DNA from 3 places in the Sphingomonas sp. NFX23 genome. Region 1 is predicted to be linked to each of the others. Evidence: riboswitches for the same ligand, from Rfam matches in the RefSeq annotation. Region 1 holds a riboswitch; each other region holds the start of a gene.
What was found. A riboswitch is a leader RNA that binds a small molecule or an ion and turns the genes downstream of it on or off. The one in region 1 is predicted to bind cobalamin.

Region 1 (2,262 bases):
CGCGATTGTCGTGGTCGAGCCGTCCGTCGATCAGCGGCGTACCGAAATAGCGCATCGGATTCTGGTTGCCATAATCGTCGCGCACCGTGACGACGAACCGATCGGTCGGTGCCCAGCGCAACGTCCCCGACAGCGCGTAGCTTCGTGATTGCCCGCGATCGACATACCCGTCGGACCGCCTGTAGCTGCCGTCGACGCGGTAGGAGAGATGCTCGTCGAGCGGTCCACCGGCACCGGCTGCGACGTGGAAACTGTCCTGCGATCCATAGCCGATCTCGCCGTCCACATCGGTGTGCCGCGTATTCGGCTTGCGCATCAGCACGTTGACCGCGCCGCCTAGCGCGCCTTGCCCGTACAGGACGGAAGCCGGACCGCTGAGCACGTCGATCCGCTCGACCATCCACGGGTCGCTCGGAAAGGTGATCGTGCCGGCTGCTGGAAAGAGGCGGATACCATCGATCAGTTGCAGCACCGAACCTTGACCGCTGAACCCGCGCGCGGCGAGCGCGGTGCCACCATTGCCGAGGTTGGCGACGCTGGTGATGCCGGGCGCGCGGCTGGTCGCGTCGTTCACGGACACGTCGCCGCGCGCCCGGATCGTATTGCCGTCGATCGTCGACAGCGTCGCCGGCGTTTCGAGCGGCGACAGGTTCAGGCGGCTGCCGGTCGAGTTCGGAACCGTCAGGTCGGCCTGATGGCGGCCGGTTACGAGGATATCGTCGGCGCTACTCGCCGAACGATCCTCACTGGTCTGCGCGCTGGCCAGGGATGGTAGGAAGGTGACGAGCAACGACGCGGCAAACGCGGCATACGGTGATGGAAACGACATATAAAAGCCCCCGAGGCGTCGGACGAACCGGCAGGGGCCTGTCACCGAGCACGAGGCTCGAACGTGCGCCGGCGAGCGCGCCACGAGCGGATTGCCCGAGCACGTCCAAGCGAACGGGAGCAGCCATACCCGACGGACGCCATCGCGACCGGCACGCCTGCCCATGCGGTCCCCACCGCACACATCGTCGCTCAGACGGAGTACCGTGCCTCGGCCATCCCCTGGACCAGGCAAGAGCGACCACACGCCGGCAGGTCTCCTGGCTCACGGGTCAACGCCCGATGCACAACCTTCCCAGACCGATCGGTCCAGTGGCTGGTGACCGGGGACTTCGCCCGACCACGCACGTGCATCACGCTCGCCGCTTACAGTTGCAGGGACAGCCTCGGCATCAGGTGGTCGAAGCCACCCTCACCGCGTTCCCTATTAAGCTCCTCGCGGAGCACCGGTGCGATCATGTCGACCCATCCGAGAACGGGCCGACGGGCAAGGTGTAGCGTGACGTTCCGACGCGGGCAATCGACGATCGCGTAACGATCTCAGCGCTTGGTCGACCTATCGCCCCCGCGTCGCGTCCAGGAAGGCGGCGGTCCAGCAGGTTTGCGATGCGCACCCCTTCATCGGACCGGTGGGGGACGCGGGGTAGCGCTTGTCCGCCGCGGCGGCCCAGAAGCGGTGGTGCGGGTGCTGCACCGGGCGGGTGCCGATACCGGTAACGTAGGATCGGTCGAGAGGATTGCGGCCGAGGATATATAATCAAGGCTCGTCACGACCGCGTCGCGGTATGCTGGCTATCGGTGCGCCCACATCTCGGGATGCGCGTCGATATAGCCCGACAGGGCGGTCGTGATCTGCGCATCGTCGGCGGTCGACGGATGCGAATGGCATCCCGTGAACGCGAGCCCGGTGACGGGCACGAACGCGATATTGCGCTGGCCTTCCGCCTTCAAACGCGCGGCAACCTTGCCGACTTCCGCCGCGATCTCGCCCCCGGCCATGTCGGTCGCCCACAGGACGACATGCGCGTCCGGATCGCGGGCCCGGAGGCGTTTGACGAAGTCGACATAACGCTGCTCGTAATCGGCATGGAGCGCCTCGCGCGTCTTCCACGGCTCCCCGGGATGGAGCGGCGTGGTGAAGTCGTTGGTGCCGAGCGCGATCACGAACAGACGCGGGTGCCACGCCGGATCGACGGAGCGCGTCGCCTTGTCGAAGAGCGTGAAGGGATAGGCAACGGGAAGCGTGTCGGCCGCCATGCCATTGTAATTGCGGACGATCCCCCGACCCGAGATAGCATTGACCTGATAGTCCGCGCCGTATCGCTTCGCCGCCAGCGCCGGCATGGCTTGCGCGGTATCGGTCGTCGCCCACACCTCCGCTTCGGTGCAGTCGCGCTTGGTCGAGACGTTGCCGTAGCCGACGGTGTGGGAGTC
Region 2 (2,262 bases), on a different contig from region 1:
CGATCCTGCGGTCGCTGGTTGCCGAGTTTCGGGCCGAGAATTTCCTCAACGAGCGGGTCGAGGCAGGGGTCAGCGGCGCGAACATCGTCGAGCGCGCCACCCCGCGGACGATCTGGGTCGGGCTGCGCTACGGCGGGCGGTGATATTCTTTCTGCTAAGGAAAACGAAGACATCATGTTTCCCCGCGAAGGCGGGGACCCAGACTGGACTCCCGCCTTCGCGGGAGAACAACGGAGGGAAAGCGACGTCCCGACTAACACGCCACCACCCCGGCGGAGGCCGGGGCCCAGTTGGCAAGGTCGCAGTAACGACGGACCGCGCTTAGTTAGTGACATTCCCCAACTGGGCCCCGGCCTCCGCCGGGGTGGTGCGGTGGACGGTGAGGGAGCTTACGATCCTCCCCCGCAAGGGGGAGGTGGCACCGAAGGTGACGGAGGGGGAGGCATGCGATCACCCCCGTTTCCGTGTCCGCCCCCTCCGTCTGGCAAGCGCCAGCCACCTCCCCCTGGCGGGGGAGGATCAGCAGGCCCCGCGTTGACCCGTGCCTGGCGCACGACTAATGCCGCGTACGTGAAGGGTTCCCCGCAACGGGATCAAAAGGGAAGTCGGTGCGCGGGCCGGGTCGTCACGATCCAAATCCGCAAGACCGGCGCTGTACCCGCAACTGTGACCGGATAGCGGCCACCCCGATATGCCACTGGGTCTCGGCCTGGGAAGGTGGGGTGGGCGCGGCGACCCGGAAGCCAGGAGACCTGCCTGTCACGGTCGATCCACTGCGCGGGCGGGTGTCCGGCGCGGACGAGTGCTCCGGTCCAGCCGGGTTTCCTCGAGCGAGAGACGTCTGGCCGCCCGGCGAATGGTCGCTGGCGGTTCTGGTTAGGACGCAGCCGAATGACGAAATTCTTCCTTCTCCTGAGTGCCGCGGCGATCGCATCGCCCGCCTATTCTCAGACCATATCCAACCCAGACGCCCCCGAAATCGTCGTCACCGCGACCCGCGCTGCGCAACCGCTGAGCGAGATCGGCCAGGCCGTGACCGTGATCGACCGCGCCGAGATCGAGCGCCGCCAGACCACCATCGTCTCCGACCTGCTCGCGACCACGCCTGGCGTCACCGTCACGCGTAACGGCACGGTCGGCGCGCTGACCAGCGTCCGCATCCGCGGTGCCGAGGCGGATCAGACGCTCGTCGTGATCGACGGCGTGCGCGTCAACGATCCCTCGTCGACCGGCGGCGGCTTCAACTTCGGCAACCTCCTGTCGAGTTCGGTCGAGCGGATCGAAATATTGCGCGGTCCTAACTCGGTGCCATGGGGCAGCCAGGCGATCGGCGGCGTCGTCAACATCATCACCGCCGCACCGACCGAAGGCGTCCAGGCGCGCGCCAACGCCGAATATGGCTATGCCGACAGCGTGTTCGCGAGCGCGGGCGTGTCGGGCAAGTCGGGTCAGGTGTCCGGATCGCTGACCGGCGGATATCTGCGCACCGACGGCATCTCGTCGGCGGCCAGCGGCACCGAGCGCGACGGCTATCGCCAATATGGCGCAACCGGGCGGGTCGGCGTCGAGTTCGCGCCGGGCATCGGCCTCGACCTGCGCGGCTATTTCGCCGACAGTCGCGTCGCGATCGACGGCTTCCCGGCCCCTGATTACGTGCTCGTCGACACCGCCGAATATTCGAAGACGCGCGAAGCCTATGGTTACGCGGGGCTACATGCGAACTTCGCCGACGGTCGGTTCAACAACCGCGTGGCCTTCACGATCGCCGACATCAACCGCGACAATTACGACCCGAGCTTCGGCAGCGATCCGTCGTTCATCGGTCGCGGCCGCAGCGAACGCTACGAGTATCAGGGCGACTTCCGCCCCCTCGACCAAGTGCGCGTCGTCGCAGGCGTCGAGCGCGAGAACAGCCGCTTCAACGACGGCTTCACCTTCGCGGATACCGGCATCACCAGCGTCTACGGCCAGCTGATCGTCAAGCCGCTCGACGTCCTCACGATCACCGGCGGCGTCCGTAACGACGACCACGACGATTTCGGCAGCCACACGACGTTCGGCGCGAACGCCGCGCTGGCGTTGCGGACCGGAACCACCGTCCGCGCGAGCTATGGCGAAGGCTTCAAGGCGCCGACCTTGTACCAGCTCTTCTCCGACTACGGGAATCGCGGCCTCGATCCGGAGACCGCGCGCAACTTCGACGTCGGTGTCGAACAGGCGTTCCTCGACAACCGCGCGCGCGTCGCGGTGACCTATTTCAAC
Region 3 (2,262 bases), 210 kb from region 1:
CGAGCAAGACGATCGAGAAGGGGCTGATCATCGTCCACACCGGCAAGGGCAAGGGCAAGTCGACCGCCGCGTTCGGCATGGCGGTGCGGATGATCGGGCATGGGCGGAAGGTCGGCATGGTGCAGTTCGTCAAGGGCGCGATGGCGACCGGCGAGAAGACGATCTTCGATGCGTTCCCCGCGCTGTGCGAGTTCAAGCCGATGGGGGAGGGCTTCACTTGGGACACGCAGGACCGCGCCCGCGACATCGCGGTGGCGCGTGAGGCGTGGGACGAGGTGAAGCGGATGATCGCCGATCCGTCCTATGCAATGGTGGTGGCGGACGAACTGAACATCGTGTTGCGCTACGAGTATCTGCCGGTCGACGAGGTGCTGGCGGTGCTGGCGGCGAAGCCGGAGATGACGCATGTCGTGGTGACCGGGCGGAACGCGCCTGATGCGTTGATCGAGGTGGCGGACCTCGTGACCGAGATGACGCAGGTGAAGCATCCGTTTCGGTCGGGCGTGAAGGCGCAGGCGGGCGTGGAGTTCTAGGCGGCTTCCTACTCTACGGTCCGTTACGAGGACCGTCCGTCATCCTGACGAAAGTCAGGCCCCAGAGCCACGAAGGCTGCCGCCCGTTACCCTGGATCCTGACTTTCGTCAGGATGACGGGAGGGCGTGGGGACGGCTGGCGGACTTCTGACCGACGTAGCCGTGTCTTGCGCCGGGTCTTCCTCCCGCCTATCGCTTCGCCCGCGACAGGTTCCCCCGATGCTCACGCCGAGGGGGATGAAAATGGGAACGGGAAACACCCGGCTGCCCCTGCAACTGTACGCGGCGAGCCATTGTGCCTCATGCCATTGGGATGTTCCCGAGAAGGCGGCGCGGACGGCGTTGACCCGCGAGCCAGGAGACCTGCCCGTCGCGGTCGTCTTTCGTCCGGCCAGGGTGCGCCGAACGGACGGGTAACACCCCGAGCGACGACATCGCTTCGCGTCGCGCGAAGGCAGGAGGCGTCCGCTTCTCGCCCTTTGCGCGGTGCGGGACCGACTGTCCGAAGGGGTTCCTATGCCAAGTACACATCATTCCAAGATCGTCCGGGAACGGACATGCTGAAGCCGGTCGAGGACGGCGTCGCGGTGGTCGCGTGCAACACGTGCCGCCATTCCGCCGACGCGCGCGACGACGAGCAGGGCCAGCGTGGCGGCGCGCGGCTGGTCAGTGCGCTGAAGGCAGTGCAGGCGAGCGATCCCGCCTATGCCGACGTAGCCGTGCAGGAAATGCCGTGCCTGTTCGCGTGCCAGGATTTCTGCACCATCCATCTGCGCGCACCCGCCAAGGTCGGCTATGTGCTAGGCCGTTTCGAGCCGACCGAAGACGCTGCCCGTGCGATCCTGGATTACGCACGGCTCTACGGCGAGAGTGCGTTCGGACAGGTGCCGTTCAAACAATGGCCGCAGGGCGTGAAGGGCCATTTCATCACCCGCACGCCGCCTGCCGGGTTCGTCGTGGAATGACTTTTTTTCCGACAGCCGGGGCATTTCTATCATCCTTGAGCGCGTTGCCGCAGCCGGACGAAGCCGCTCGATCGGCGGCAGTGGCGCGGCAGGGGCAACTGACCAAGCCGCCGGGCTCGCTCGGGCGGTTGGAAGAGATTGCCGTCTTCATGGCCGGTTGGCAGGGCCATGAACGCCCGCGGCTCGATCGCGGCCGGGTGGTGATCTTCGCGGGTAATCACGGCATCGTCGATCGCGGCGTCAGTGCGTTTCCGGCCTCCGTCACGGCGCAGATGGTGGCCAATTTCGAACATGGCGGCGCGGCAATCAACGCGCTGTCGCGCGCGGCGGGGCTCGATCTCAGAGTCGTCCCGCTCGATCTCGACCGGCCGACCATCGATTTCACCGTCGCCCCGTCGATGTCGGAGGAGGAATGCCTCGCGGCGATCAACGCGGGCGCCGCCGTCGTTGCGGACGCACCCGATCTGATCGTGCTCGGCGAGATGGGGATCGGCAACTCGACCTCCGCCGCCGCGCTGTGCCTCGCCAGCTTCGATGGATCGGCACGCGACTGGGTCGGGCCCGGTACCGGAGTCGACGACGACGGCATGGCCCGCAAGATCGCGACCGTGGAGGCCGGGCTGGCGCTGCACCGGGACGCACTGAGCACGCCGTTCGAGACGCTACGCCGGCTTGGCGGTCGTGAACTTGCGGCGATCGCAGGCGCGGTCATAGCTGCGCGTCTCGCAGGCGTACCCGTCATGCTCGATGGCTTCATATGCTGT

Region 2: it holds a riboswitch for cobalamin, as region 1 does, so the genes downstream of both, J4O76_RS10370 (TonB-dependent receptor plug domain-containing protein) here and J4O76_RS12870 (TonB-dependent receptor) in region 1, are expected to answer to the same signal.
Region 3: it holds a riboswitch for cobalamin, as region 1 does, so the genes downstream of both, J4O76_RS11950 (DUF1636 domain-containing protein) here and J4O76_RS12870 (TonB-dependent receptor) in region 1, are expected to answer to the same signal.

The regions. Positions count from the first base shown of each region.
Region 1 is NZ_JAGEKH010000004.1:423,822-426,083, reverse strand. It holds gene J4O76_RS12870 (TonB-dependent receptor) at 1-829, opposite strand, end outside; cobalamin riboswitch at 1,062-1,292, opposite strand; gene J4O76_RS12865 (hypothetical protein) at 1,385-1,522, opposite strand; gene J4O76_RS12860 (GDSL-type esterase/lipase family protein) at 1,621-2,262, opposite strand, start outside.
Region 2 is NZ_JAGEKH010000003.1:601,025-603,286, reverse strand. It holds gene J4O76_RS10375 (TonB-dependent receptor) at 1-143, shown strand, start outside; cobalamin riboswitch at 559-774, shown strand; gene J4O76_RS10370 (TonB-dependent receptor plug domain-containing protein) at 892-2,262, shown strand, end outside.
Region 3 is NZ_JAGEKH010000004.1:217,993-220,254, forward strand. It holds gene cobO (cob(I)yrinic acid a,c-diamide adenosyltransferase) at 1-533, shown strand, start outside; cobalamin riboswitch at 725-918, shown strand; gene J4O76_RS11950 (DUF1636 domain-containing protein) at 1,091-1,498, shown strand; gene cobT (nicotinate-nucleotide--dimethylbenzimidazole phosphoribosyltransferase) at 1,495-2,262, shown strand, end outside.